DNA from 3 places in the Rhizobium azibense genome. Region 2 is predicted to be linked to each of the others. Evidence: predicted binding sites of a transcription regulator. Region 2 holds the regulator's gene; each other region holds the start of a gene.

Region 1 (10,264 bases), on a different contig from region 2:
GCCAGGACGCTGCGAGACGATGAAGAAGTTGTCGCCGTGGTCGATTCCCGCCGGCTTCTTTTCGGTCGGCACGGACAGCACATAGCAAACATTGCCGTTGCCCTGCTTGTAGGAATAGGCGCCCCAGGCCTGGAATTGCTGGATGCGCGTGGGCGCAGCAGCGGTCTGCTGCGCTCCTGCAGTTACGGCAGTGATGAGAACGAGTGCGAGAGCGGATACGATACTTTTTACAAACATGGATTTCCTGCCGGTTCTTGCGATTCAGCGCCCTGTCGGAGCGAGCGGCGTCTTCGTCACGATCTGCTTTATTTTGACTTAATTCAGGTTACCAAAGCGTCAACGGAGCCTGCGAATTGTCTACAAGTGTGTCATTCCGGCCTGAGTGTTAACGTATAACGCGATTGCGCCCCGCGACGACATTCTGCCCTGATGCGTGGATGCCATCCCTTCGAGAAGATTTAAGACATAAAGATTCAGGCAAGAGTTTGACCTTCCAATATTCCATCGAAGGGTCATTAAGACCTTGGAAATCCGTCGAAGAATTGCCCGAGCACAGGTGCTGGAAGCCGAAACGGCCTAGATCGTTTTCATGCCTTCCGGCTGGTCGGCCAGCGCGCGATCCGCCGCCTCGTAGTGCTTCGCTTTCATATGGCTGTTGACCATCGCGAAAGCCGCAGAGAGAACGGCAATATCGTCCGAAAAGCCGATCAGCATAAAGATGTCCGGAACCATGTCGAACGGCAGGATGAAATAGGCGAGTGCCGCAAGCAGGATGCCGCGTACACGCGTCGGCGTTTCGGGATCGAGCGCGCAATAGAAGCCTGCGACAAGGTCCCGTGAAAACGGAATCTGCCGCACCGCCCGCTTGAAGGTCGGCCAGAACCTTTTTCGCACAGCCTTTTCCCGCCGGCTCTGGGTATCTTCGTCCCCGGGCAGCAGGATTTCACCGAACTTGACCTCGTCCATTCCCGTTTTCCCTTTGGTGCATGCGCAGATATGGTGATGGCTTCGACAGATTCAATCAATCTGGCCGGCAGCCTTGTCCATCGCCTTGGCAAGCTTGAAGTCGAGCTCGGTCAATCCGCCCGCATCATGCGTGTTCAGCTTCACCTCCACCCTGGAATAGACATTGAACCATTCGGGATGGTGGTTGAGCTTTTCTGCCACAAGCGCCGCCTTGGTCATGAAGCCGAAGGCTTCGACGAAGCTTGCGAATTTGAACGTTTTCGAGATCGATCCCAAACCCTCGTCCAAAGACCAGCCCGCCAATCCGGCAATCTGACTGTCGATCGCGCTCCGTGCCAGTTTCTCCTGTTTCATGTCATCGTGCTCCATCCCCTTGGATCGGTTCTCATCGTAAAACGTGTCAACCTTCTCTTTGTTTGCATGGGCAAATTGCCGCTCTGCGCTCGCCGAAGGCGTTTTCGCCCATTTTTACAAGAAACAGCGGGCTTGCCTATCGGTTCAAGATTGATCCGGCAGGTAAACAGCCCGACAGACGCTCGATCGCAGTCGCGCAAGCCCACGGCATTGCATTTCAGGACAATGCACCCGCCGTGTGCGGCTTGAGGATTTCGAAGAATTCGATCTTTTCCTCGCAATGGAGCGCGCCGAGCTTGGCGCGATGGCGTCGGGCGCCGCGATAGAATGCTATTCGGCAATGGCGCGCTTCAACCGGCGAAGATATTGCCAGACCCCCGTTCCGGGGCCTGGAAGGCTTCGCCCCCTACACGAGGCTCTTGACCGGCTGCATCGCATTGGTGGACAAACTTGGCGCCGACCAAGCCTCGCTCAGCGGGAAGACTTCTTCCGTCAGATAGGGCCCGCCGCCGACCGATTCGCGCGAAGAAAGCAGCACGAAGCGTGGAACGGTGAAGGATGAAGTCTGGAAATTGCCTCGACTGGAAAGGTAGTGGACGACGTCATCGACGCGCGCGGACTTCATCCGCGCCAGCGTCACATGCGGGGTAAATTTTCGGGGATCCGGCGGCAGGCCGATCCGCTGGCAGATGCGCTCGATTTCGGCCTGCAGCGCATACATTTCCGGCGAGGGCGAAACGCCGGCCCACACGGAATGCGGTTTCTTGGAGCCGAAAGAGCCGATGCCGTCAAGGCGTATCTGGAATTCGGGCCGATCGATCCGGTCCAGACGCTCAACGATCTCGTCAGCAGTGCGTCCATCGACATCGCCGATGAAGCGCAGCGTGATGTGGTAATTCTCCACATCGATCCATCTTGCACCGGGAAGACCACCGCGCAGCAATGAAAGGCTCATCGCCGCATTGCGCGGAATTTCGAGGGCGGTAAACAGTCTCGGCATGACGAGCACTCCCCGAATCTTTTGCAGGTGCTCACACGGAATCACGCATTCGAGACCCGCGCAAGCCCCTATTTCTTCACAGTAGAAATCGTCCCGATGAATTCCGTGACAGCCGGTTCCATCTTCTGAACCATTACATCAATCCCCTTCGCGTTCGGATGCATTCCATCCTCCAGCTTCAGACTGGTGTCCATCACGACACCGTCGAGGAAAAAAGGATAAAGCGGAACCTGATGTTTTTCCGCGAGTTTTTGGTAGATGGGATTGAAACGCGCGGCATAGTCCCCACCCATGTTCGGCGGCGCCATGATGCCCACGAGCAGCACGGCGATGCCGCGATCCTTTAGCCGGGCAATCATCGTGTCCAAGTTCTTTTCGCTCTTTTCCGGGTCAATGCCGCGCAACGCATCGTTGGCGCCAAGCTCCAGGATGACGCCGTCGGTGCCGTCGGGGACCGACCAATCGATTCGCGCCAGCCCGCCGCTCGTCGTGTCCCCGGAAACGCCGGCATTGGCGATCGAGACATCGACGCCTTTGGCTTGCAAGACCGCTTGCAGCTTCTCCGGAAAGCCGTCGCCGGGCGGCAATTGGTAGCCTGCCATCAGGCTGTCGCCGAAGCCGACAAGGTTGATCGTCGCAGCATTGGCACCCGTTGCGAAAATCAGCGATGCGGCAATGACAGCGATGTGAAGCGCGGCAACTTTAAATCTCATGCTGCTTTCCCTAGATTGGCAAAGTCTTTGCAATTCATATAGGGCGATTTTCTGTTGGCAAAAACCATCATCGAGCTCAAGCAGGCAGATTTGACGCTGGGCAACGCGGCAGCCTCCGTTCATGTCTTGAAGGGCATCGACCTTTCGGTCGCCGCCGGCGAGTCGGTCGGCATCGTCGGTCCATCGGGCTCGGGAAAGTCCACGCTGCTGATGGTCCTTGCCGGCCTTGAGAGGCTCGATAGCGGCGAGATCAACATAAACGACACGCCGTTGCACGCCCTCAGCGAGGATCAGGTCGCCGATTTCCGTGGCCGCAATATCGGCATCGTCTTTCAGTCGTTCCACCTGATCGCCAACATGACGGCACTTGAAAACGTCGCAGTCCCGCTTGAACTTGCGAATGTGGCGAACCCCTTCGACATTGCACGTCGCGAGTTGAAATCGGTCGGGCTCGGCGAGCGGCTGAGCCACTACCCGGGCCAGCTTTCGGGGGGCGAGCAGCAGCGTGTCGCCATCGCGCGCGCCCTTGCACCTTCGCCCGCCCTTCTCATCGCCGACGAACCGACCGGTAATCTCGACACCGATACCGGCCGCCAGATCGCCGATCTGCTCTTTTCCAAGCAGGCCGAACGCGGCATGACGCTGCTGCTCGTCACGCATGACGTCTTTCTTGCCGATCGCTGCTCGCGGCAGATCAAGGTCCGTTCGGGCAGGATCGAAGGCGACAGCGCAAAGCGCCATTCCGAAGCGGCCATCGCATGAAGCTCGTCGCCCCGCGCACCGCGCTTGCCTTCCGCCTTGCCCTTCGCGAACTGCGTGGCGGTTTCAGGGGCTTTTACATCTTCCTTGCCTGTATCGCGCTCGGTACCGGCGCGATCGCCGCTGTCAACTCCATCTCGCAATCGATCACCGCTTCGATCGCTTCCCAGGGCCAGGAACTGCTTGCCGGCGACGTCCGCTTCGAGCTGAACAATCGTGAAGCAACCGAGCCGGAGATGGATTTCCTGCGGAGCCTTGGACAAGTTTCCATCTCAACCGGTCTTCGTTCCATGGCACGAAAGCCGGACGGGTCCGATCAGGCACTCGTTGAGGTCAAGTCGGTGGACGATACCTATCCGCTTTACGGCAAATTCACCGCCGAACCGGAGCACCCGCTCGCCGCTCTGCTTTCCGATCAGAACGGAACCTACGGCGCTGTTGCAGCACCTCTCTTGCTGGAACGGCTCGGTCTTGCAGTCGGCGACGAGATACTGCTTGGCAATGCCACCCTCAGCATCACCGGCACGGTGAAGACCGAGCCGGACGCGCTTTCAGAAGGTTTCGGATTTGCGCCACGGCTTTTGGTCAGCCGCCAGGCCCTGGTTGCGTCCGGGCTCATCCAGACCGGCAGCCTTGTCGAGCATGTCTACAAAATCAAGCTCGATGCGCCCTCAGAGCGCGCAAACGTGCGCGACCGCGCCACCAGGGAGTTCCCATCGGCGGGCTGGTCGATCCGAACCAGCGACCGCGCGGCTCCGTCTCTGACCGAAAATATTACCCGCTTCTCGCAGTTCCTTACGCTCGTCGGCCTTACCGCACTCATCGTCGGCGGTGTCGGCGTCGCCAACGCCGTCCGGGCCTTTCTGGATGCGAAGCGCACGACGATCGCGACGTTCAAGTGCCTGGGGGCTCCTGCTGCCGTCGTCGTCCTTGTCTATCTCTTCCAGATTGCGATCATCGCATCTGCCGGCATCCTGTTGGGCCTCGTCATCGGCGCCTTGTCGCCGATGCTTGCCGCACAATTTTTGGCACAGTTCCTGCCGGTTTCCACCGAACCGACGCTTTATCCGAACGCGCTGCTGCTGGCCGCGCTCTTCGGCATCCTGACCACTCTCGCCTTTGCCATCATGCCGCTCGGCCATGCCCGGGAAGTGCCTGCAACCGCGCTCTTCCGCGAACAGGGCTTTGAGGCACGCCGCCTGCCCTCGTTGCCCTATATTTTGCTTGCCGCGCTCTTCATGGCGGCGCTTGCCGGTCTTGCGATCCTCACCGCCTATGACCGATACATCGCCGTCATCTTCGTCGGCGCGATTGTTTTTGCCTTCGTCATCTTGCGCGCCGTCGCAGCACTGATCGCCTGGCTCGCCAAGCGCAGCCCGCGGGTCAGTTCACCGGCGCTCAGGCTTGCAATCGGCAACATCCATCGCCCTGGCGCACTGACGCCGTCCGTCGTCCTCTCGCTCGGCCTTGGCCTCGCGCTGCTGGTCACCCTGACGCTCATCGACGGCAACCTGCGCCGGCAATTGACCGGCCGCATGGCAAACGGCGCACCGAATTTCTTCTTCGTCGACATCCAAAGCGCTGAGGTCGAAAACTTCCGCAACCTGATCAGCCGGCAGGCGCCGGCAGGCAAGCTCGTCGAAGTTCCGATGCTGCGGGGCCGCATTCTGGCGCTGAACGGCACGGACGTGACCAAGATCCAGGTTCCGCCAGGCGGCCAGTGGGTGCTGCGGGGCGACCGCGGCATCACCTATTCCGAGACGATACCGGAAAACGCCTCGCTGACAGAGGGAAGCTGGTGGCCGCAGGACTACAGCGGCGAACCGCTTGTTTCCTTCTCCTCCGAAGAAGCCAGGGAACTCGGCCTCAAAATCGGCGATACCGTCACCGTAAACGTGCTCGGCCGTAACCTGACGGCCAGGATCGCAAACTTGCGGAAGGTCGAGTGGGAATCGCTATCGATCAATTTCGTCATGGTCTTTTCGCCGAATACCTTCCGCGGAGCTCCGCATGCATGGCTGGCAACGCTGACCGATCCTTCGGCGACGCCGGCCATCGAAGCGTCGATCCTGAAATCGGTGACCAATACCTACCCGACGATCACCAGCGTGCGCGTCAAGGACGCGATCGATATCGTAAACACGCTGGTTGCGCAGCTTGCAACTGCAATCCGCGCCGCCGCCTCCGTAGCGCTCGTCTCCTCTGTTCTGGTGCTCGCCGGCGCGCTTGCTGCCGGTAACCGGGCCCGAACGCACGACGCCGTCGTCCTGAAGACGCTTGGCGCGACGCGGGCGATGCTCATCCGCGCCTTCAGCTACGAATATCTGATCCTGGGGGTTGCAACAGCGGTCTTTGCATTGATCGCCGGCGGCGCTGCGGCCTGGTTCATCGTCAGCCGCATCATGCGGATGCCTTCGACCTTCCTGCCGGATGTCGCCGGCCTCACGCTGGTCACCGCCCTGGTGCTGACAGTCGGCATCGGGCTCATCGGCACCTGGCGCATTCTCGGCCAGAAGGCAGCACCCGTTTTGCGCGAACTATGAAAACTGCGACTGACGAAGTCCTTCACCTTACGGCGATTTAACCCGATCGCGGGTTGCAAGGGCCTTGTTTGCGAAAGGCGAAAGGCTCATATTACCGCTAGGCATGCTGGAGCTCCGCAGCGGCGCCCGGGTCGTATAGCCCGACACCGTATTCCCATCGGAGCTTTTAAGAGGAAACTATGGCTGACCTTCGTAACTACCAAACCCGCGCACAAACTGGCGAGATGATCGATCAGGGCCTGCGCTCCTACATGCTCAAGGTCTACAACCTGATGGCGCTGGGTCTGGCGATCACGGGTGTAGCGGCATTTCTGTCATTCCAGCTCGCTTTTGCCGATGGTCAATTGACCGCCTTCGGCCAGGCGATCTATGTGAGCCCGCTGAAGTGGGTCGTGATCTTAGCTCCGCTGGCTCTGGTGTTTTTCCTGAGCTTCCGGATCGGCCGCATGAGCGTTTCCGCAGCGCAGACGACCTTCTGGGTCTATGCCGCGCTGGTCGGATTGTCACTGTCGTCGCTGCTGCTGATCTACACGGGCGAGAGCGTCGTTCAGACGTTCTTCATCACGGCGGCCTCCTTCGGCGCCCTGTCGCTCTACGGCTACTCGACAAAGCGTGACCTGTCGGCGATGGGCTCGTTCCTGATCATGGGCCTCTTCGGCCTGATCATTGCTTCGCTCGTCAACATCTTCCTGGCCTCCTCGGCGATGCAGTTCGCGATCTCCGTGATCGGTGTCCTGATCTTTGCAGGCCTTACGGCCTACGACACGCAGCGAATCAAGGAAATGTACTTCGAAGCCGATGATGTTGCCGTTGCCGGCCGGAAGGCGATCATAGGCGCGCTGACGCTCTACCTCGACTTCATCAACCTGTTCATGTTCCTGTTGCAGTTCCTCGGCAACCGCAGGTAACTGGACAGCATCACTGAAAAGGCGGCTCCGGCCGCCTTTTTTATTGCACGTCAGGTCATGGAGTGTTTTCTAAAGGCATTCATCAACGACCGGCCGGCCCAATGCCTTTCCTTCTTCGTGACGCCACCCTTTCCGACCTTCCCGCAATCGCGGAAATCTATCGCGACTCAGTCCTCAATGGCGTTGCGAGCTACGAGATCATCCCACCTTCCGAAGCGGAGATGACCACTCGCTTCTGCGCCAATACCAGTTCTGGATATCCCTATATCGCAGCGGTTGACCAGAATGGAGCCCTGCTCGGCTATGCCTATGCTTCCGCTTTCCGCACCCGGCCTGCCTATCGCTGGATGGTGGAGGATTCGATCTATCTCGCGCCTGCAGCACGCGGCCTTGGCATCGGCCGGGCACTGCTAACAGCGCTGATTTCACGCTGCACGCAACTGGGCTTCCGCCAGATGGTCGCCGTCATCGGCGGCGCCCATCCGGCTTCGATCGCGCTTCATCGCGCACTAGGCTTCGAAGAGACCGGTCTGCTGAAGGGTAGCGGCTACAAACACGGCCGCTGGCTCGACACGATGATCATGCAGCGGCCGCTCGGCGATGGCAAGGACAGCGATCCTGATCCGTCGGTCTATCCCGGCACTCTGTTTGAGGTCTGACGCCGTCACGTCTCGACGAGCTTGAGCACCTTGTCGAAGACCTTCAACACCTGCTGCAGGTCATGGCCGCGCTTCAAGATCATGCCGTTTGCATTGATCACGCAGTAGGCGCCCTGCTTGGCGGCGAGCCTCGGATCTTTCTCGATGCGGAAAAGCGGCGTCTCGCCCGAACGTTTGAAAACGGCGAAGACCGCCTTCTCCTTCAGATGGCCGATGGCGTAATCTTTCCACTCGCCTTGGCCAACCATCCTTCCGTAGATCCACAAAATCGCGTCCAACTCGCGACGATGAAAGGTCACCGGCGGCGGGTCCTTGCTTTGCTTGTATTCTTTTAAATCGACGACGACCGAGGAACTACCACTGGCGGAACGGGCGTCGCCATGCCGCAAATCCGGCTGATCTGTCATCAGTCTCCCAAGCCTCCGCTTATGACAGGAGTACGACAGTTTGCCCGAGCCACATCAAATTGCAAGTGCAGCGACCATCACATTAAACATATGCTGTGCAATCTCCCGAGTGCCGCATTTCAGTCAAAACAGCGCCTCATTTCCGGAGGAAATTCGCTCACCGATTTGGCGCCAGCGCGCCAAAGGGCCCGGCTGAGCGTATCGACCTTAACCCCAGCCCCGAATACGATCAGCCGGGCCGCCTCGTTCATCCGCCTCGAAGCAGGTAAAGCCGATCAGATATTCTTGCCTGCCATGACGATGGTTGCGCCGACAATCGCAGCCGGATCGCCGTCGGCTGTCGTTGCCTGAAGCAGGATGGCGCAGCCTTCCAGTCCCGGCTTCTGCAGGACGCTTGCAGGCAGCGTCAGGCTTGCGGCCTTGCCGTCCCACATGCCGACTGTTTCGACATCGCTGACGCTGTTGAGATAGGAAATCTTCTTGCCGCTGTTTTCGCCCTTTTCGACGTCGATCGTCTTTTCCTTGTCGAAATAGACAAGCACGACATTGGCCTTGCCATCGCCGGCACCGATCTTGATCTCGAGCTCGTCGCCGCGCAGCTGCGCGGCCACGGGCACGGTCAAGCCCTTGCCTTCCGTCGAAAATGTATCGATCTTGCCATAGATGGCAGAAAGGTCAGACCCGGTGAGGTGATCGCGGCCGTTGACCACGACCTGCGGCGTATAGACGTTGCTGCGGCCCATCATCCGCGCGTAACCATACTGCCGCTCGGTGTTTTCCTTCGAACTGAGCGTGTCCGTCCACCCAAGATAATTCCAGTAGTCCACGTGATAGGCGAGTGCGATGACATCGCCCTGGGCAACCAGTTTCCGGAAGGCCGCATCGGCGGGAGGACAGGACGAGCATCCCTGCGAGGTGAAAAGTTCGACGACGCCTTTCAGCTTGCCATCTTCGGCATGAAGCGGCGCTGCAAGCACCATACCGGCGACCAACCAGATCAAAAAACGCGGCGTCATTCCAACCTCTTTTCCAGAGACACGCAGCAGACCGAAAACCGCAGCCCTGACTTAGGCCCGTAGAGATAATCCTTCCGGCTGCAAACGGAAAGTCACGAAGGGGTGAGACGCCGCCTGCCGGCACAGCTCGTGGAACACATCGGCGTGAGATGGAGACCGCAAAGAAAAACCGCCGAAGATTGCTCTCCGGCGGCCATTGTCTGCCCTGTTTCTCAACAATCAGGCAGCGAGATCGCGCAGAACCGTCTGCAGGATGCCGCCGTTGTTGAGGTAGATCACTTCGTCGAGCGTATCGACGCGCGACAGGAGGGGAACCTCCTTCACCGTGCCGTCGCCGTAGGTGATCTTGGCGATCTTTTTCTCGCGCGGCTTGATGTTTTCCAGGTCCTCGATGGTCACGGTCTCGTCACCCTTGAGGCCAAGGCTCTGCCAGGTCGTGCCGTCTTCGAAGACGAAGGGGATGACGCCCATGCCGACAAGGTTCGAGCGATGGATGCGCTCGAAGGACTGCGCGATAACGGCCTTGACGCCGAGCAGGTTGGTGCCCTTGGCCGCCCAGTCGCGGGACGAACCATTGCCGTATTCGACACCGGCGAAGATGACGAGCGGAACGCCCTCTGCCTTGTATTTCATGGCCGCATCGTAGATCGATTCCTCTTCCTTCGACGGATAGTGGATCGTATAGCCACCTTCCTTGCCGTTCGGGCCAAGCATGTGATTGCGAATGCGGATGTTGGCGAAGGTGCCGCGCATCATCACTTCATGGTTGCCACGGCGCGTGCCGTACTGGTTGAAGTCCGCCACCCCGACATTGTGCTCGAGCAGGTAAGAACCGGCCGGAGACGCAGCCTTGATCGAACCGGCCGGAGAAATGTGGTCGGTGGTGATCTTGTCGCCGAACAGGCCCAGGATGCGGGCGCCCTTGATGTCGGAGGTACC
Region 2 (10,264 bases):
ACGCAGAGCAGAGACCTCGACGCCGCAGAATTGGATGGAACCGGAAGTCGGCTCCTGCAGGCGGTTGATCATGCGCAGAAGTGTGGATTTGCCGGCGCCCGAGCGGCCGATGATGCCCACCATTTGGCCCTGCGGTATTCTCAGGTTCGTCTGGTCGACCGCGGTTTTGCCACCGAACCGCCGGGTCAAATCCGTTATTTCCAGCATTGGCGCGTCCCTCGTCATTGCGTCTGAGGGGACATATGCCGCGTTCGTAACGGTGGAATGTCGGTTTTATGTCACTTTTATAATGTTTGCCGATTTTCTCCTGGCTGCACGACGGATAATGGATGTGTTGGCCAGCTCTTATCTGCTGGAGGCCGGAACCGTCCGGCTAAGATTTGAAATCAGATGGAAACTGCCGAGAAGACGTTGACTCTATTTGTCTAATTTGATCTTGGTTCGATGCTCGAAATCCGCCCTCGCTGGCGCAGCCGGCACGCGTTGCCGATGCCTTCCTTCCCGCACGATGAATTGATACAAAACTGTCACAAAACTGTTACGTGGTGCCTATAGAGGGGAGCCGACGCCGAAGCGTCATCGTTACATTCTACGGGAGAGTATCCATGAACAAATATCTCGGAAGCTGCGCAGTCGCCGCTATTTTGCTGGCAACTGCAGGCGTCGCATCGGCTCGCGATCAGATCAAGATCGTCGGCTCCTCCACCGTGTTTCCCTACACTCAAGCAGTTGCTGAAGAGTTTGCCAACAAGACTGGCAAGCCCGCTCCGGTCGTCGAGTCCACCGGCACGGGCGGCGGCTTCAAGGCCTTCTGCGGTGGCGTCGGCGAAGACTTCGCAGATATCACGGGCGCTTCCCGCGCAATCAAGGAATCGGAAGTCAAGCTCTGCGCCGGCAACGGCGTGACCGACATCACCGAAGCTCTCATTGGTTATGACGGCCTGTCTGTCGCCGTATCCAGGTCCAATACCGGCGACTGGAACCTGACCAAGGGGCAGATCTTCCAGGCGCTCGCCGCGCAGCTTCCCGACGGTAAGGGCGGCCTGACTGCCAACCCGAACAAGAAGTGGTCGGACATCGACAAGTCCCTCCCGGACGTCGATATCGTCGCCTTCGGACCGCCGCCGACCTCCGGTACCCGTGACGCATTCGTCGAACTGGTTATGCATCCGGGCTGCGAGAAGACCCCAGGCATGGCTGACCTCAAGAAAGCCGACGAGAAAAAATACACGGAAGCCTGCTCGCGCATGCGTCAGGACGGCCCGTTCATCGAAGCCGGCGAAAACGACAATCTCATCGTTCAGCGTCTTGAATCCGATCCGAACTCGGTCGGCATCTTCGGCTATTCGTTCCTCTATGAGAACGAAGACAAGCTCAAGGATATCAAGATCGAAGGCGTCGAGGCAAGCTTCGAGACCATCAAGGACGGCTCTTATCCGGTATCCCGACCGCTCTTCATCTATGTCAAGAATGCGCACCGCGACGTCATCCCTGGCATGAAGGAGTTCCTGGAAGAATATACTTCCAAATCTTCGATGGGCGAGGACGGCTACCTTGCTGAACGCGGTCTGACGCCTCTCGACGAATCCAAGCGTGCGGAAGTCGAGAAGGCTGTCATGGCAGCCAAGAAGCTCGGCTCGTAATATCGAACTTCACCGGCCGCCTGCGCAGCCCGCGGGCGGCTTCTTCTTATATGGGGGCAACATGTTCGGTTATCTCTTCCTCGTATTGGTTGCCGCAGCCGTGGTCGCGGCCTACTTCGGAGGCTTGCGCGCCCTCGCCGTATCGACAACGGCAGGAACGAGCCGCATCAAGGCGCATTCCCGGCCGATTTACCACGGTCTCAACGCTGCGATCTGGACCGCTGTTCCCGCTTCCATCTTTCTTCTTCTCTGGCTTGCCTTCCAGTCCAGCGTCGTGAACCAGCTTGTGCTCGCCTCATATCCTGGCTCCGAAGGCATGGACAGTGCTGCACTATCGCTGCTCATCGGCGAAATCCGCCAGGTTGCGGCCGGAAACCTCTTCCGCCAGCCAACGCCTGAAGTGGCTGCTGCAGCCGAACATCTTCGGTCGCTCCAGACCTACTCCACCTATCTGATGATGGCGATTGGCTTCTGCATCGTCGCGGTGGGTGCATTTCTCGGGATGAAGGTGATCAGCCCAAGGTATCGCGCCCGCCACAGTGTCGAGACTGCGGTCACGGGTTTCATGATGTTCTCCTCCCTGGTTGCCATCATCATCACAGTGGGCATCGTCGGCTCGCTCGTATTCGAAGCGCTCCACTTCTTTGCAAGGGTTCCGGTCACCGAATTTCTCTTCGGCCTGCGTTGGGAGCCTCAGATCGCCATCCGCGCAGACCAGGTGGCCGGGCAAGGCGCGTTCGGCGTTCTTCCGGTCCTGTTCGGCACGTTCGTCATCTCGGCGATCGCTATGCTGGTTGCGGTTCCGACGGGGATACTCTCCGCCATCTATCTGACCGAGTATGCGCATCCGCGGTTCCGTGCCGTTGTGAAGCCGCTTCTTGAAATTCTCGCGGGAGTTCCGACGGTCGTCTACGGCTTCTTCGCCGTGCTGACGGTCGCCCCTGCTATTAGGGCCCTGGGCGCTTCCGTGGGGATAGCCTCGTCGCCGAACAGCGCGCTTGCCACCGGCCTTGTCATGGGCGTGATGATTATTCCGTTCATTTCCTCGCTTTCGGACGACGCCTTTGCGGCGGTGCCGCGTGCCATGCGCGACGGCTCGCTGGCCCTGGGAGCAACCAAGGGCGAGACTATCCGCAAGGTCCTGCTGCCGGCCGCTTTGCCTGGCATTATCGGCGGCGTCCTTCTGGCCCTTAGCCGTGCGGTCGGCGAAACGATGATCGTCGTCATGGCAGCCGGCCTAATCGCGAAGATCACACTCAACCCCTTCGATGCGGTCACCACCGTGACCGTCCAGATCGTCACCCTTCTCATCGGCGACTCCGAGTTCGACAACCCGAAGACGCTGGCGGCTTTTGCACTCGGCCTTGTACTCTTCCTCGTCACACTCGGCCTGAACCTCATCGCGCTGCGCACCGTGCGCAAGTACCGGGAGAAATATTGATGTCCACGACCGCAGTCGCCGGAACGCGTGTGAACTGGCATTCGGATGACATGAAGGCACGCCGGAAGGCACGCTATGCCGCTGAGCGGCGTCTCCAGGCTTATGGCATGATCGCAATCATTTTCGCGCTCGGCTTCCTCGCTTTCCTCATCGGTTCTCTGACGCTCACCGGGTACAAGGCGTTCACCCAGACGGTGGCCACCATAAACATCGACCTCAGCAAAGCTGAGCTCGATACAAGTGATATGATGAAGGCCGACTGGCGCGGCGCCGTGCGCGAGGCACTGCGCAACCAGATTGGGGACCTGCCACGCAGGCAGGAGAAGGCCTTCTTCGACCTCTTCACATCCTCGGCACCGTTCCTCGTTCGCGATGCAGTCATTAAGGATCCAGCACGCCTCAAGGCACCGAGCAGCTTCGTCATCCCGATGTCCGATCCGGCCGACCAGTTCGTCAAAGGCGAGATCAGCCGGGATACGCCAGAGAGCCAGCGGCGCATCAGCGACGAGCAGATCGGCATGATCGACCAGCTCGTATCCAAGGGCGTAATCTCCAGTCCGTTCAATTGGGCGCTTTTCCTCAATGCCGACAGCCGCTTCCCGGAACTGGCTGGCTTGGCTGGCGCGATTTCCGGATCGTTCTGGTCGCTGCTCGTCTGCTTCGCCATCAGCTTCCCGATCGGCATTGCGGCGGCGATCTACCTGGAAGAGTTCGCTCCCAAGAACCGTTTCACCGATCTCATCGAAATCAACATCAACAATCTTGCGGCGGTCCCGTCGGTGGTGTTCGGTCTCCTCGGGCTCGCCGTGTTCTTGAACGGTTTCGGCCTGCCGCGGTCGTCTCCGCTCGTCGGCGGCCTCGTCCTCTCGCTGATGACGCTGCCGACGCTCATTATTGTTACACGCGTGTCGCTGAAGGCGGTGCCTTCCTCGATCCGAGAGGCGGCCCTGGGGGTCGGCGCCTCCAAACACGAGATGATCTTCCACCACGTGCTGTCGCTCGCCATGCCGACCGTCATGACGGGAGCGATCATCTCGCTCGCGCGAGCTCTTGGAGAAACCGCGCCGCTGCTGCTCATCGGCATGAACGCCTTCATCACGAGCCCTCCGGACGGGATATTCGCGGCGTCGACGGCGCTTCCGAGCCAGATCTACATCTGGGCGGACAGCCCGGAACGCGGCTTCGTATCGAGAACCTCCGCCGCAATTCTCGTGCTTTTGGGGTTCCTCATATTGATGAACGCGATCGCCATCTTCCTCAGGCAGCGCTTTGAGCGCCGCTGGTAACGGAGTAAGGATTATGAACATGTTGACCGAAACAGCAGTTGAGAAGGCTCTGGAGCAGAAAATGAACGCGACCGCCTACAAGATGGTCGGCAAGACGGTGTCGGTTTACTACGGCGAGAAGCGTGCGCTATTCGACGTGAACCTGAACGTCCGCGAAAATACCGTTACCGCACTCATCGGCCCGTCGGGCTGCGGCAAGTCCACCTTCCTGCGCTGCTTGAACCGCATGAACGACACGATCGACAATTGCCGCGTCACGGGCGAAATCAAGCTGGACGACGCGGATATCTACGATCCGGACATTGACGTTGTGGAACTGCGCGCTCGCGTCGGCATGGTCTTCCAGAAACCGAACCCGTTCCCGAAGTCTATCTACGAGAACGTTTCTTACGGACCGCGCATCCACGGTATTGCCAGGTCGAAGGCTGACCTGGATCAGATCGTCGAAAGCAGCCTCCACAAGGCCGGTCTCTGGAACGAAGTCAAAGACCGCCTGCAGGAATCCGGCACCGGTCTGTCGGGAGGCCAGCAGCAGCGCTTGTGCATCGCACGAGCCGTCGCCGTCAGCCCGGAAGTCATCCTGATGGACGAACCATGCTCGGCGCTTGATCCTATTGCGACCGCCAAGGTCGAGGAACTGATCCACGAGCTTCGCGAGAACTACAGCATTGTCATCGTGACGCATTCGATGCAGCAGGCGGCCCGCGTTTCGCAGCGCACCGCCATGTTCCACCTCGGCAATCTCGTCGAGGAGAACGACACCGACAAGATGTTCACCAATCCGGACGACCCGCGCACCCAGGACTACATCATGGGCCGCTTCGGCTGATCTGCGGCGTTCAGGCTATTCAAGGACAATCCCCATGGCATCGACCCATATTTTTTCTGCCTATGACGAGGATCTGAAGTATTTGTCCCGCCGCATCTCGGAAATGGGCGGGCTTGCCGAGCAGATGGTGTCGGACGCCGTCCGCGCGCTTGTCAACGGTGACGCTGGCTTGGCCCAGAAGGTCATCTCCGACGATGTTATCATGGATCACGCCGAGCGCGAGATTGGCGACAAGGCGATCGTCACGATTGCCCGCCGCCAGCCGGTGGCCTCCGACCTTCGCGAGATCATGGGCTCGATCCGCATCGCGGCCGATCTCGAACGCGTCGGCGATCTCGGCAAGAACACTGCCAAGCGTGTCATTGCCGTGCAGAGCACCGGCGTTCCGCGCAAGCTCGCCCGCGGTCTCGAGCATCTTTCCGAACTGGCGCTGGTACAGCTCAAGGAAGTACTCGACGTCTATGCCTCGCGTTCAGCCGACAAGGCGAAGTCGATCCGCGAGCGAGACGAGGAAATCGACGCCATGTACACCTCGCTGTTCCGCGAGCTGCTGACCTACATGATGGAAGATCCGCGCAACATCACCAGTTGCACGCATCTTCTCTTCTGCGCCAAGAACATCGAGCGCATCGGCGATCACGCAACCAACATTGCCGAAACGATCTATTACATGGCGACCGGCGCACAGCCGGAAGGCGAACGTCCGAAGGACGACACTGCCAACACCGTCGGCGCGGTCACGCAATGACTGTTGCGAACCCGCCTTCAGGAGACAGAACCGCATGATCCCGAGAGTTGCAGTCGTTGAAGACGAAGAAGCACTGAGCGTGCTTCTTCGCTATAACCTCGAGGCCGAAGGTTTCGAGGTGGACACCATCCTGCGCGGCGACGAGGCCGAAATCAGGCTTCAGGAGCGCACGCCGGATATCCTGATCCTCGACTGGATGCTGCCCGGCGTCTCTGGTATCGAGCTTTGCCGCCGCCTGCGCATGCGCCCAGAAACGGAGCGTCTGCCGATCATCATGCTGACGGCGCGCGGCGAGGAAAGCGAGCGCGTGCGCGGCCTTTCCACCGGGGCCGACGACTATGTCGTCAAGCCGTTCTCCACGCCAGAGCTGGTTGCCCGCGTAAAGGCGATGCTGCGCCGCGCCAAGCCTGAGGTGCTCTCCACGGTGCTGAAATGCGGGGATATCGAACTCGACCGCGAAACGCATCGCGTCCACCGCAAGAGTCGCGAAGTCCGCCTTGGTCCGACCGAATTCCGCCTCCTGGAGTTCCTGATGTCATCGCCCGGACGCGTCTTCTCGCGTTCGCAGCTTCTGGATGGTGTCTGGGGCCACGACATTTATGTCGACGAGCGCACCGTCGACGTTCATGTCGGTCGCCTTCGCAAGGCACTGAATTTCTCCAACATGCAGGACGTCATCCGCACGGTCCGCGGCGCGGGATATTCGATGGAAGCGTAGCAGGGAGGCCGGAGAGGATGTCGGTGCGGATACTTGTTGTCGAGCAGGACGAAGATCTGCTCACCACGCTGAAGAACGCTCTGGAGACAGAAGGATATTCGGTGAACTGTCTTCCCCCCCATGCATCGCTCGTCGAGCTTGTGGCGTTGCGGCTGCCTGATGCGGTGATATTCGGTGCGCCGGCTCCTGGCTCGATGGCGATCTCGACATGCCGCCAGTTCAGGACAACCGGAGCGACCGCCCGCCTTCCGATCGTGGTGCTTCTGGACTCGCCCCTCGAACAGGACCGGTTGGCAGTCCTTTCGGCCGGAGCCGACGACTGCCTCATAAAGGCAGTTTCCCCCGTCGAACTCCTCATCCGATTGCGGAACCTTCTGCGACGTCTCAATCCAGCGTTACTGGAGAGCACGCTGAAAGTCGGGGATCTGACGCTCGATAAGAACGCCCGCCGGGTCCACAGGCAGAAAAAGGAAGTCAAGCTCGGACCCACCGAGTTCAGGCTACTCGAGTTTCTGATGAAGTCCCCCGGTCGCGTCCACTCCCGATCGGAATTGAGGGCATCGCTGTGGGGCAGCGATGCCAGTGTCGATGAACGCGCTGTCGACGTACACATCGGACGCCTTCGGAAGGGCATCAGTCTCGGCAAGGCCGACAAGGTGATCCGGACGGTGCGCGGCGCCGGCTACGCACTTCGCGACTTCTGACCGGTATCGGGGTCCGACCCGATCCCGCCACTGTGTGCAGAGATTGTGAGGCGCGATATAGATGTTCTCGCAACACGTGTGTCACGTCGATTTCACGCGACCGCCTATATTGGTGTGTGTTTAGTCGCGCTGGAGGTGATTCCAGTCCGCCTTCGGCTCCCATACTTGCCCAAAGGCGTCAGACATACAATCCAACCGGGATGAGGCTCGGTCCGATCGGCCTACACTCGTCCCAAAGTACAGCTAGTTTGGTTGAAGCGATTTGGAGTATTCCATGACGATCAAGACGGCGTTGTTGAGAATGTCCCTCATTATCGTTTCCGGTTGGGTCATGGTCGGCACCATCACCTTGGTGATGTTCCATTGACCAGTGAGGTTTAACGGCATGCGGTTCCTGGTGTACACGAAAACGATCGCCCAACTCGATTATGACGAAGAGACGCGCGTCTTGACGATCATCTACCGGGACGGCCAAGTGCGATCCGTTCACCATGTCGATCCCAAGATCATGATGAAAATGGTTGCGCAGCTTCCTCCGGAACGATCCCTCTACCTGATGCAGGCGGCGATCTGATCGTCGCGGTCAAGGCAAGGTGTGACCTCATCTGGCGTCAATGCATGGCCTCGATAAAGGCGCGTCGATAAAACGCGCCAAGGCTGATCCGTTCTTCAGCGACCGCCACGAGCTTCTTCTGAAGACGGCGCTCGAATTCCCGCGATCGGGCTGCCCGTAGCCTGCCGTGCGGCGTCGTGGGCTTTAACCGCATCCGTGGTCCGAGGTCGGCGCGGTACTGGGCCAGCGTCATGCCCGCTCTGATCAGCAGAGCTCTTATCTGCGGACGGTGCTCGGCAGCGATGACGAGGCCAAACGACTTGATCAGCATAGGCTTCGGGACGGGCAGCTCGATCTCGTCGATGATGTCATTTCCCACTTGCGCTTCCTCGGCGAACGCAAGGTACCGGTCCACCAGGTCATGAGCGGCCTCGAGGGTCTCGGTGTCCGGCCTGTACCGGCACCAGGTGTCACCAAAAGCACTCAGCGATCCGTACGACATCAAGAGCTCCTTTGCCCCTTCAAATGAACGCGGAAATTGGCTGATTGTTCAAAGGATGCCGCAAGCGGTGCCAGGGCGCGGCTTCGCCACCATCGGCTCCACGTCGAGATTGCCGCCGTGGAGCAGCGCGGCGCGTTTTTCGTAGAACGAGCGCTGGTAGGTGACCTCGATCGAGTTGTTGGCACGGACGAAGAATCCGACCATGGCGGCAGGGGCTTTTCCCAGAACCCGTCGATCCATCTGGGTCGCAGGCCATGATGGCGAAGCCCTTGGTACTGGCCGGCGCATAAACCCTACCACGCAATCGCCCGTTTGCCGTGGAAGCGGCGCAGCCTGTGCGGCGTTTGCTAGCCAGCCATCGGACGCAGGAGTAAAATCTTAAACGTGATGGACCGGGAGCGATGTGGGAGCATCGCGAAAGGAGGCCCGGTATGAACAATGCGCCCGCGAACGACCCGCCGAACCCGACTTCGGCAGAAGCCGGTGTCATCTTCGCCGATCTTGTGCGGGAAGGGACCGACCATGCCGACGTTCTCGCCCTGCTGCCCGATCCGGCAACTGCGCAACCTTGCCTTGACGTCGCCGAAGACGCCGCCCGTGCCATCCATGGCACCATGTCCGTGGCCCATGTCGGCGCCGATCCGGAACGGATGATCGCCGCGCCCGAGGAGATCGATCTGCAGATGCTGCGGGACCTGACCGAAGGCTCGCCGCATGAGCGGTTCGAACGGGTCGCCCGAGCCTTCGAGGATTGGAAGCAGTGCAAGCCCGGCCGAGAACGGCTCCTTCTCGATGATTGCCGCGGCGAAGTTGCTCGTTGCGTGAGCGCCAAAGTCCGTGAGACGGCGTTGGTCGTCGCTCCTTGTCATGGCAATATGGATGCCCGCGACGCTTTTCACGATCTCGTTTTCCATGAGCGCAAGCTGGTGTTGGCACCACCTGCCGGTACCCATGCCGGCAATCTGCTGGGGCATGTGGTGATCGGCTGGAAACCGCATGGTCATGCGCGGGGAGCCGTCGCCGCGGCCAGACGCTGGCTGGCTGCGGCCGATCGCGTGACGGTTCTGTGCGTCAACGACGAACCGGACGGAAGCTACCAGTCAACGGCAAGAGAGTTGCTTGATCAGCTGGGCCTTGACGGCGACGTCGTCGCAATCAACTCGGCAGGGCTGTCCGTCGGGGAAACGATCCTCGATTTCGCCAAATCGGCGAATGCGACGTGCCTTTTGATCGGCGCTTTCAAGCATGGCTACTTCCTGGAACTGCTGCTCGGTCGTGTCACTCACTACCTGCTGTCGCATTCGCCGCTTCCATTGATGATGAAGCATTAGCGACGGCGTTGGCCTGACCTCGCCCGCGCCAAGAAAAGTCGTTCCAGATCGGTACTCCCATCCGGTTCGATGACACGTTTGCCCACATCTGCGATGGTCCTCCTGGTTGCAAAGGAGGAAGTCTGGCGGCCTCAATAGTTCGGTGCGGGTCCTGCGAGTCGATTACAGTTTTCGTTGAGGGTCAGCTGCCGACAAGCCCGGCGTGAAGCGCATTTCGTGCAGCGTCTGTAACGCTTTACGTGCAGAACTTCGTGGAGAAGCAGATGGATGGGTGAACCATTCTCGGCTGTTGTCGAGCGCAAGTGGCGCGACATCGGCGATCAGGTGGCTGGGCAACGCGGTCATCTGCCGCATAGTGTTCTCCCAGGCGGTGCGCTGCAGTTGCCTTGCCCTGAACGTAAAGAAGATGTCCAAAATGCTATGTGCAGTCTCGGTCATCATGGCCTCCTTCGTTTATCGCCATGGTGCTAAAATAGCTTTGCGTTGACATTCAAACAAACGAAATGATA
Region 3 (10,264 bases), on a different contig from region 2:
GGCATTGAGAAGCACGATGGTCGTCGAAACCAGCTCGGCATCGGTCAGATACTGGCCCTTGTGCTCCGTGTGGATCATGTGCGTCAGCAGATCGTCTCTCGGGCTGGCGCGACGCTCGGCAATCACCGTCTTCACATAATCAGAAAAATCGCTTGCGGCTCGATCGGCGCCGTCCTCGTCTTGGCGCGTGCGGCCGAAAAGATACATGCGGATGTAGGCATGTGACCATGCTAGAAGCTGCGGTCCCATCTCTTCCCGAATGCCGATCATGCGGGCGATCATCGTCACGGGGATGATATCGGCGAAGGCAGAAAGCAGCTCGACCTCGCCCCTGTCCTTGAAGCCGTCGATGAGCCTGTTGGCGAGCTCCGCAAGCTCCGGCTTCATCTTCTCGACATGGCGTGAGACGAAGGCGCGGTTGACGAGGGTGCGCAGGCGCGTGTGCTCCGGCGGCTCGAGTTCGAGCAGCGAGTAGCGCTCGGCCAGATCGAAATTTGCCAGATGCTGCTCCGGCTCGGCAAGGCCCAGCTCTTCGCGCGTCGCCATATGCAGGATCTGGCGGCCGAAGCGTCGGTCGCGCAGCAATGCGTTCACATGGTCGTAGCCGGTAAAGAACCATTGCTTCTGCTGTTCCCAGTAAAAGGTCGGACAGTGGCGGTGCAGCGCTGCATAGACGGCGTTCGGATTGCCGTAGAAAGCCGGATCGCTGCTGTCGAGAAAAACGCGGCGGGTGGCGGGGTCGATCGAGAAAAAGGGCGCTATCATCATGTTCCGAGGCTTAGCGGATTTGACAGGCCTCGAAAAGATGGATCGGAAGGTCAGCCGGCCCGTGACAGCGAACCCATCCGCCGGAGCGCGTCGACCTGATCGTCAACCGTCGGGACCAGTTCGCCCGCATTCCTACCCGTTTGCGCAGGTGCGGGGGCTGCGGCTTCTTCCGCTCCGAAAATGACGCTGCAATTCCGGCCAGCGGCCTTTGCCGCATAGAGTGCCCGGTCGGCTGCGGAAATCAGCTTGTCCATATTGGTTTCGGCCGCAGAGCTCAGCGCAATGCCGATGCTGACGGTAGCCGGCACGATCGCCTCGCCGGTTGCGACCGGCACGCGGCAGAATTCGGCGCGGATCGATTCGGCAAGCGCCTCTGCTTCTATCTGGTCGGCAACGATCGCGAATGCCGCGAATTCCTCGCCTCCCATGCGGCCGAAGACGCTGTCCGGCACGAACTGGCGCGCGGTCCTCGCAAATGCCGAAAGAACGGCGTCGCCCGCCTGATGGCCGAAACGGTCGTTGACGCGTTTGAAATGATCGAGATCGAAAAGCAAAACCGCGATCTGCCGCTTGTCGTCGAAGGCCTTCTCCTGCATTGCATCGAACCGGGTGAAAAGGCCGCGCCGGTTCCAGACCCCGGTTAGTGAATCGGTGAGGCTCAAGGCGCGCAGGTGCTTTTGCGAACGTTCCATGATCATGCGGCAGGTGAGTGCGAAGGCGATCGTCAGCAGGAAGGCACTCGCCATCGCAGCCGCGCCGCTGTAATTGGTCGCTTCCGCGTCGCTCGGCAAGGTCACGGCCATCGTCAAAGCCACGGCAAAGCAAAGCCATGCCTGGACGATGAAGACGGCGGCAAGTTTGCCGCGCGTCGGTTCGCGACGCATGCCGGCGTTGCAGACGGCCATGGCAAGGCCGGTGGCGCCGGTCGCCGAAGCGAGATTGTAAAGGATGACGCGGTTGCCGTAGTCGTCGTGGACCCAGGGCAGGTAAACGCCGCCAAGCCATATCGCCGGCGGCAGCAGCGCCCACCATTCGATCTTCCGGCGATCGAGCGCCATGAAGCCTGCAACCCAGGCGCTCTGGCCGAGGAGTGCGGTCGCGTTGCCCGCCTCGATCGACAGGATATCGGGGATTTGGTTGCGCAGCGCGATCATGGCAAAACCGGTGCCGCTCAAAAGGAAGCCTAGTCCCCAATAAAGATAGGCTCTGTTACGCACGTTATGGCGCCATGCCATGAACAAAAGCAAAGCGAGCGTCATGGCTTCCGAGCACCAGATGGCTAATCCTGTCGTAACATTAAACACGGCAACACCCCTTGAAATGCGGGCATTCTCGCCGCTGAAATTCTCCAGTCGATTAATCCCGGGACGCCTTGTGCCCTATATTCGCCATTAGGCTTTCCACAATGTAAACCGCCTTAGAGCTGTCCGAATGCATTTAGCTTTCGTTCATCCTGTCGCGGACAAAAGCTGTGAGCGTTCTTGCCGGCCTCTCCCGGTCAAGCGGCAACTGGGAGATAGCCCTGTCAAGAGGTTCATCCTTCGAAGGCTCGCCTTCTTAACGTTATCCTTATGCGTGTCTTGAAGAAGAGGGCGGTGACACTCTATGTAGGGATGAAGCATTTTCTTTGATTCCCGGCGGCAGCCGGCAGACGTTGGCAAAGGACGCACATGAGAAACCCAGTCGATACCGCTATGGCCCTCGTGCCGATGGTCGTGGAACAGACCAATCGCGGTGAACGCTCCTACGACATCTATTCCCGCCTGCTGAAGGAACGCATCATCTTCCTGACCGGGGCTGTCGAGGATCATATGGCGACGCTCGTTTGCGCCCAGCTTCTCTTCCTCGAGGCCGAAAACCCGAAGAAGGAAATCGCGCTCTATATCAATTCGCCGGGCGGCGTCGTGACTGCCGGCATGGCGATCTATGACACGATGCAGTTCATCAAGCCCGCGGTTTCGACCCTGTGCATCGGCCAGGCTGCCTCGATGGGCTCGCTGCTTCTGGCCGCCGGCCACAAGGATATGCGCTTTGCCACCCCGAATTCCCGCATCATGGTTCACCAGCCCTCCGGCGGCTTTCAGGGGCAGGCATCCGACATCGAGCGCCACGCCAAGGATATCCTGAAGATGAAGCGCCGGCTGAACGAGGTCTACGTGAAGCATACGGGCCGCAGCTACGAAGAAGTTGAAAAGACCCTCGACCGCGACCACTTCATGGATGCCGACGAGGCTCAGGTCTGGGGCGTGATCGACAAGGTCCTGACGTCGCGCATCGAAATGGAAGGCGATCAGGCCTAGTAATTAATAGGGATGGTGTTTTTGCCGCCACAGTTCTATCCCATTTGTGATTGAACAAGGGGTTTCATGCGGTAGCGAAGACGCTAATAGTAACTATTAATGCTATGTTGAAATTCTATGACATAGCATTCGGCATTCGAAGGGGAGTTCGTTGCCGCCGGAACCCGGGCATGTTTTGGTTGGGTACCGGTATTTACCCCTTAAAGCCTTGGCCGGCTGATGCTCCGGTGGGAGCAGGCCGGCGGGCCATTGAGTGGACCGCGATTTCACCTTGAAATGCGGCGTGCTGGAAGGAAAGTGATATGAGCAAGGTCAGCGGCAGCAACGGCGGCGACTCCAAGAATACCCTGTATTGTTCGTTCTGCGGAAAGAGCCAGCACGAAGTCCGGAAGCTAATCGCCGGGCCGACCGTCTTCATCTGCGATGAATGCGTCGAACTGTGCATGGACATCATCCGCGAGGAGAACAAGTCCTCGATGGTCAAGTCCCGCGACGGCGTTCCCACGCCCCAGGACATCATCAAGGTTCTCGACGAATACGTCATCGGCCAGCGGCAGGCGAAAAAGATACTGTCGGTTGCCGTCCACAACCATTACAAGCGCCTGGCACATGCCACCAAGAACAGTGAAGTCGAACTGGCGAAGTCGAACATCATGTTGGTCGGCCCGACCGGCTGCGGCAAGACCTATCTCGCCCAGACGCTCGCCCGCATCATCGACGTTCCCTTCACGATGGCCGATGCAACGACGCTGACCGAAGCCGGCTATGTCGGTGAAGACGTCGAAAACATCATCCTGAAGCTTCTGCAGTCTGCGGACTACAATGTCGAGCGCGCCCAGCGTGGTATTGTCTATATCGACGAGGTCGACAAGATTTCCCGCAAGTCCGACAATCCCTCGATCACTCGCGACGTGTCGGGCGAGGGCGTGCAGCAGGCGCTTTTGAAGATCATGGAAGGCACGGTCGCTTCCGTTCCCCCGCAGGGCGGCCGCAAGCATCCGCAGCAGGAATTCCTGCAGGTCGACACGACGAACATCCTGTTCATCTGCGGCGGCGCCTTCGCGGGTCTCGACAAGATCATCTCGGCACGCGGTGAAAAGACCTCGATCGGCTTTGGTGCGACCGTCAAGGCGCCGGACGACCGCCGCGTCGGCGAAGTGCTGCGCGAACTCGAACCGGAAGATCTGGTGAAGTTCGGCCTCATTCCGGAATTCATCGGGCGTCTGCCGGTTCTGGCAACGCTCGAAGACCTCGACGAGGATGCGCTGATCCAGATTCTGTCGGAACCGAAGAACGCCCTCATCAAGCAGTATCAGCGCTTGTTCGAGATGGAAGACGTCGAACTCACTTTCCACGAGGATGCGCTGCGCGAAATCGCCCGCAAGGCGATCGTACGCAAGACGGGTGCCCGTGGCCTTCGCTCGATCATGGAGAAGATCCTGCTCGATACGATGTTCGAACTGCCGGCGCTCGAAGGCGTTCGCGAAGTTGTTATCTCCGAGGAAGTCGCGCGCGGTTCTGCCCGTCCGCTCTACATCTATGCGGATCGTCAGGAGGAAAAGGCAAACGCCTCGGCCTGATGCAGGTCCTCGTATGGTTAGATTTAGGGGCTTGCCGAAGGCGGGCCCCTTTCTATTTGAAAAACCGTGAACGGTCCTGTTAATAATGGCTGGCAAGACTGGGAAAATACTATTGTTGACGTTGCGGAATGCTCCGTCCTTGGCGATGATGGAACGATTCCATAGCGGGTTCTCCGGCCTTGTGTTTTAGCCGGTTCGGAAGGGTGAGCTCCGATCCAGTTAGGTGTTTCATTGTACTAGCATGGCGTTGTAATAAAGCTGTCACAACCGTGGAACGCGGACAGTAGCGTGGCTTGAAATGCATAGTCAGAACCTCCACTTGTAGCCACAAGTGAGAGTGCCGCCGGTCGCATGCGGCCGCGCAAAGAGCCCGGAAACGGGACGATGGAAAGGAAATAAAATGACGAAGAAAACGTCTGTAGCGAGCAGCACTGCCTATCCTGTTTTGCCCCTGCGCGACATCGTGGTCTTCCCCCATATGATCGTGCCGCTGTTCGTCGGACGGGAAAAGTCGATCCGGGCGCTTGAAGAGGTCATGGGGTCTGACAAGCAGATCATGCTGGTCACCCAGATCAACGCGAGCGACGATGATCCGGATCCTTCAGCAATTCATAATGTCGGCACGGTTGCCAACGTTCTTCAGCTCCTGAAGCTGCCCGACGGCACCGTGAAGGTTCTAGTCGAAGGCCGCGCCCGTGCCGAGATCGATGCCTATACCAGCCGCGAGGATTTTTACGAGGCGCTCGGCCATGTGCTCGAAGAGCCGCATGACGACCCCGTCGAGCTCGAAGCACTGTCGCGCTCCGTCGTTTCGGAGTTCGAGAGCTATGTAAAGCTCAACAAGAAGATCTCGCCTGAAGTGGTCGGCGCTGCCAGCCAGATCGACGATTATTCAAAACTCGCCGATACGGTGGCGTCGCACCTGTCGATCAAGATTACCGAAAAGCAGGAGATGCTGGAAACCACGAGCGTCAAGGCTCGCCTCGAAAAGGCGCTCGGTTTCATGGAAGGCGAGATTTCGGTCCTGCAGGTCGAAAAGCGCATCCGCTCGCGCGTCAAGCGCCAGATGGAGAAGACCCAGCGCGAATACTACCTGAATGAGCAGATGAAGGCGATCCAGAAGGAGCTCGGGGACGGCGAAGAAGGCCGCGACGAGATGGCCGAACTGGAAGAGCGCATTTCAAAGACCAAGCTTTCCAAGGAAGCGCGCGAGAAGGCCGACGCCGAGCTGAAGAAGCTGCGCCAGATGAGCCCGATGTCTGCAGAAGCAACTGTCGTGCGCAACTATCTCGACTGGCTGCTCGGCATTCCGTGGGGCAAGAAATCGAAGATCAAGTCGGACCTCAACCACGCAGAACAGATCCTCGAAGCCGATCATTTCGGCCTGGACAAGGTCAAAGAGCGGATCGTCGAGTATCTCGCCGTGCAGGCGCGTGCAGCCAAGCTCAAGGGCCCGATCCTGTGCCTGGTCGGACCTCCGGGCGTCGGCAAGACCTCGCTTGCGCAGTCGATTGCCAAGGCGACCGGCCGTGAGTATGTCCGCATGGCGCTTGGCGGCGTTCGCGACGAAGCCGAAATCCGCGGTCACCGCCGCACCTATATCGGCTCGATGCCAGGCAAGGTCATCCAGTCGATGAAGAAGGCCAAGAAGTCCAATCCGCTCTTCCTGCTCGACGAGATCGACAAGATGGGCATGGATTTCCGCGGCGATCCGTCCTCGGCCCTGCTCGAAGTTCTCGACCCGGCCCAGAACTCGACCTTCATGGATCACTACCTGGAAGTCGAATACGACCTGTCGGACGTGATGTTCATCACGACGGCAAATACGCTGAACATTCCGGCGCCTCTGATGGATCGCATGGAGATCATCCGTATCGCCGGCTACACCGAGGATGAAAAGCGCGAAATTGCCAAGCGGCACCTGCTGCCCAAGGCCATCAAGGAACATGCGTTGCAGCCGGAAGAATTTTCGGTCAGCGACGATGCCCTGATGGCAATCAGCCAGCAATACACCCGCGAAGCCGGCGTGCGTAACTTTGAACGCGAACTTATGAAGCTCGCCCGCAAGGCAGTGACCGAGATCATCAAGGGCAAGGCGAAGTCGGTCGCCGTCACGGCTGCCAACATCGACGACTATCTGGGCGTTCCACGCTTCCGCCACGGCGAAGCCGAGCGCGAGGATCAGGTCGGCGTGGTCACCGGTCTTGCCTGGACGGAAGTCGGCGGCGAACTGTTGACGATCGAAGGCGTGATGATGCCGGGCAAGGGCCGCATGACCGTCACTGGCAACCTGAAGGAAGTCATGAAGGAGTCTATCTCCGCTGCGGCCTCGTACGTTCGTTCGCGCGCTGTCGACTTCGGCATCGAGCCGCCGCGCTTCGACAAGAGCGACATCCACGTGCACGTGCCGGAAGGCGCCACGCCGAAGGATGGTCCGTCGGCCGGTGTCGCCATGGCAACCGCGATCGTCTCGATCATGACCGGTATTCCGGTCAACAAGGATGTCGCCATGACCGGGGAGATCACCCTTCGCGGCCGCGTTCTACCGATCGGCGGCCTGAAGGAGAAGCTGCTTGCAGCGCTTCGCGGCGGTATCAAGAAGGTGCTAATTCCGGAAGAAAATGCCAAGGATCTGGCGGAGATTCCGGACAACGTGAAGAACAACATGGAGATCATCCCGGTATCCCGAATGGGCGAGGTGATCAAGCATGCGCTGGTTCGCAGGCCCGAGCCGATCGAGTGGGATGGAACGGTTGAAACTCCGGTCATCGCGACCGTTGAGGGCCTCGACGAGACAGGTGCGGCCATCGCTCACTGAGCGCTGCCTGCCACATTTATGTCAAAATGCTGCAAAACTCGGAAAAGGCTGGCTTAAAACGCCAGCCTTTTTTGTGAAAACGTCACAGAACCGCTTGCTTTTCCTTGATTTGCAGGGCTTTTGGGTTGCGGCGGGCCTGATGAAACTTATTCTGTGCCTGGCTTACAGATTTGAGTCGTTTCGAACCATTGAAAGGGGTGGAAACATGAACAAGAATGAACTCGTGTCCGCAGTTGCCGAAAAGGCTGGCCTCACCAAGGCTGACGCTGCTTCTGCTGTCGACGCTGTTTTCGACGTTGTCCAGGGTGAACTGAAGAAGAAGGGCGACATTCGTCTCGCCGGCTTCGGCAGCTTCACCGTTTCTCATCGCGCTGCCACCAAGGGCCGCAATCCGTCCACCGGCGCCGAAGTCAATATTCCGGCTCGCAACGTGCCGAAGTTCACGCCCGGAAAGGGCCTGAAGGATGCCGTTAACGGCTAATCAGATTTCTGGCCGCCGGATAACGAGACCGGCAGCCCAGGTTTGGAAGGGTTCGGCGAAAGCCGGACCCTTTTCAGTTTGCCGCAGGTCTTGCCGGCTCTTCAATTGTTCGACGCTGCTCTGGGGCGCATCCTCGCCGATCAACCAGGTCTAATGGGCATCGAGCGGAAGCTGTCGCGGTCTGGCTGCTGGTTTGCTTCTGAGGCATGCGCAACGAACTGCCGCGCGCAAACGCTGCATGGACAAGTCGCTTCAAATCGCGCCGCCTGTCATGTGTCTGTCATCAGCGTCCCTCAAAGATCCACCGTTTCGAAATGTTCGACATATGGGGGATTTCATGACCATTTCATCGCGCAAGGCGACGCTGGCTGCCATGCTGATCGCGTCCGTTGCTTCCCCGGCCGCTGCGGAGCCTGTTTTCAATCGTATTGCGTCCTTCCCGGTTGCCGCAAACCTGCCCGCCGGCAAGGACAAGCTTTCCACGACATCCGCCGAAATCATCACCGCCACTGATGACGGCAGGACGCTGATTTACAGCGACAGCCCCCTCGGTGCGATCGGCTTCGTGGACATCGTCGATGCCATGGCCCCCAAGGCCGGGGGCGTATTGATGATGGACGGCGAGCCGACATCCGTTACGTCGGCCGCCGGCAAGGTGCTGGTTGCCGTTAACACCGGCGAAAGCAAGCAGAAGCCTTCCGGCCGCCTGGCAATCGTCGACGTTGTCACAAAAAAGATCGAGAACACCTGCGATCTCGGCGGTCAGCCGGATTCGATCGCGCTCAACAAGGACAAGACGCTCGGAACCATCGCCATCGAAAACGAGCGCGACGAAGACGTCAACGACGGCAAGATCCCGCAGATGCCGGCAGGTGGTCTCGTTATTTTCCAGGTCAAGGACGGAACAGTCGATTGCGGCACGATCAAGCACGTTGCGTTGACCGGTCTCTCGGCCATCGCGCCCGAGGACCCGGAGCCAGAATTCGTCGCCTTCAACGGTCAGGACGAGATCGCACTGACACTGCAGGAAAATAACGAGATCATCATCATTGACGGCAAAACCGCACAGGTGAAGACGCATTTCTCCGCAGGCAGCACGGACCTTTCCGGTATCGACACGAAGAAGGACGGGGCGCTGAGGTTTGCTGGCGAACTGAAAGGCATTCTGCGCGAACCCGACGCTGTGAAATGGCTGGACGACAACCGTATCGTCGTCGCCAACGAAGGCGATTACGAAGGCGGCTCGCGCGGATTCACGATCTTCGACAAGGCCGGCAAGCTTCTCTACGAATCCGGCAGCACTTTCGAGCGTGCCGTGGCTGATCTCGGCCATTATCCGGACGGCCGCTCTTCTTCGAAGGGCGTCGAAGCGGAGGGGCTGGAAGCAGCCACCTTCGGCGGCCAGCAATATTTCTTCGTGCTTGCAGAACGCGCTTCTGTTGTCGGCGTCTACAAGGACACGGGCGCCGACCCGGAACTTTTGCAGATCTTGCCATCTGGCGTTTCGCCGGAAGGCGCTGTCGCCATTCCCTCGCGCAACCTCCTTGCGACCGCCAACGAAGTCGACCTCGGCAAGGACGGCGGCCCGCGCTCGCATGTCATGATCTACGAGCTTGCCGAAGGCGAGAAGGCCTATCCGCAGATCGTCGCTGCCCAGAAGGATGGCAACCCTGTCGGCTTTGCCGCCCTTTCGGGCCTTGCTGCCGTTCCGGAAATGCCCGGCAAGGTCTTTGCGGTCAGCGACAGCGTGCTCGGCATGCAGCCGACGATCTACACGATCGACGCGACGCACAAGCCCGCCGTCATCACCCAGACGCTGACGGTCAAGCGTGACGGTGCTTTCGCCCAGAAGCTCGACATCGAGGGGATCGCCGTCGATGAGAAGGGCTGGTTCTGGCTCGCTTCCGAAGGCAATAGCGAAAAGCTGCTGCCTCACGCACTCTACCACGTCAATCCGAAGGGCGAGATCAAGGCCGAGATCGCCCTGCCGAAGGAGCTGATCGCCAACGAAATCCGCTACGGTTTCGAAGGTGTGACGATCATCGGCTCGGGAGATGATGCAACGCTGTGGATGGCAATTCAGCGCGAATGGAAGGACGACGAAAAGGGCTTCGTCAAGCTCGTCTCCTACAATCCGAAGACCAAGGAATGGGGCGGGGTGCGCTATCCTCTCGACAGGTCCGAAAACGGCTGGGTCGGCCTTTCGGAAATCTCTGCCCACGGCGACAGCGTCTATATCATCGAGCGCGACAACCTCGTGGGCGATGCAGCGAAATTGAAGAAGCTCTATAAGGTGGCGATCGCCGACCTCAAGCCC

Evidence for each region. Region 2 encodes PhoB, which activates phosphate uptake and scavenging genes when phosphate is short. Its sites were predicted from a motif close to TGTCATNNANCTGTCAT; they were not measured.
Region 1: the regulator PhoB is predicted to act here: its motif matches at 8,331-8,347, upstream of EV130_RS19495 (DUF2794 domain-containing protein).
Region 3: the regulator PhoB is predicted to act here: its motif matches at 8,215-8,231, upstream of EV130_RS20985 (esterase-like activity of phytase family protein).

The regions. Positions count from the first base shown of each region.
Region 1 is NZ_SMBJ01000007.1:302,837-313,100, reverse strand. Features, by position in the region: gene EV130_RS19545 (invasion associated locus B family protein) at 1-237, opposite strand, end outside; gene EV130_RS19540 (YkvA family protein) at 577-966, opposite strand; gene EV130_RS19535 (4a-hydroxytetrahydrobiopterin dehydratase) at 1,018-1,320, opposite strand; gene thpR (RNA 2',3'-cyclic phosphodiesterase) at 1,727-2,320, opposite strand; gene EV130_RS19520 (arylesterase) at 2,389-3,033, opposite strand; gene EV130_RS19515 (ABC transporter ATP-binding protein) at 3,088-3,795, shown strand; gene EV130_RS19510 (ABC transporter permease) at 3,792-6,335, shown strand; gene EV130_RS19505 (Bax inhibitor-1/YccA family protein) at 6,515-7,243, shown strand; gene EV130_RS19500 (GNAT family N-acetyltransferase) at 7,345-7,902, shown strand; gene EV130_RS19495 (DUF2794 domain-containing protein) at 7,908-8,309, opposite strand; gene EV130_RS19490 (DUF1223 domain-containing protein) at 8,585-9,325, opposite strand; gene acnA (aconitate hydratase AcnA) at 9,545-10,264, opposite strand, start outside.
Region 2 is NZ_SMBJ01000005.1:325,955-336,218, forward strand. Features, by position in the region: gene phnC (phosphonate ABC transporter ATP-binding protein) at 1-207, opposite strand, end outside; gene EV130_RS14825 (PstS family phosphate ABC transporter substrate-binding protein) at 606-1,643, shown strand; gene pstC (phosphate ABC transporter permease subunit PstC) at 1,705-3,084, shown strand; gene pstA (phosphate ABC transporter permease PstA) at 3,084-4,370, shown strand; gene pstB (phosphate ABC transporter ATP-binding protein PstB) at 4,384-5,199, shown strand; gene phoU (phosphate signaling complex protein PhoU) at 5,234-5,947, shown strand; gene phoB (phosphate regulon transcriptional regulator PhoB) at 5,982-6,665, shown strand; gene EV130_RS14855 (winged helix-turn-helix domain-containing protein) at 6,683-7,369, shown strand; gene EV130_RS14860 (KTSC domain-containing protein) at 7,755-7,943, shown strand; gene EV130_RS14865 (hypothetical protein) at 7,981-8,424, opposite strand; gene EV130_RS14870 (hypothetical protein) at 8,473-8,664, opposite strand; gene EV130_RS14875 (universal stress protein) at 8,856-9,755, shown strand; gene EV130_RS14880 (hypothetical protein) at 9,918-10,193, opposite strand; gene EV130_RS14885 (LysR family transcriptional regulator) at 10,259-10,264, shown strand, end outside.
Region 3 is NZ_SMBJ01000008.1:195,571-205,834, forward strand. Features, by position in the region: gene EV130_RS20955 (cytochrome P450) at 1-768, opposite strand, end outside; gene EV130_RS20960 (diguanylate cyclase) at 819-2,072, opposite strand; gene clpP (ATP-dependent Clp endopeptidase proteolytic subunit ClpP) at 2,439-3,068, shown strand; gene clpX (ATP-dependent Clp protease ATP-binding subunit ClpX) at 3,371-4,648, shown strand; gene lon (endopeptidase La) at 5,049-7,466, shown strand; gene hupB (DNA-binding protein HupB) at 7,672-7,947, shown strand; gene EV130_RS20985 (esterase-like activity of phytase family protein) at 8,273-10,264, shown strand, end outside.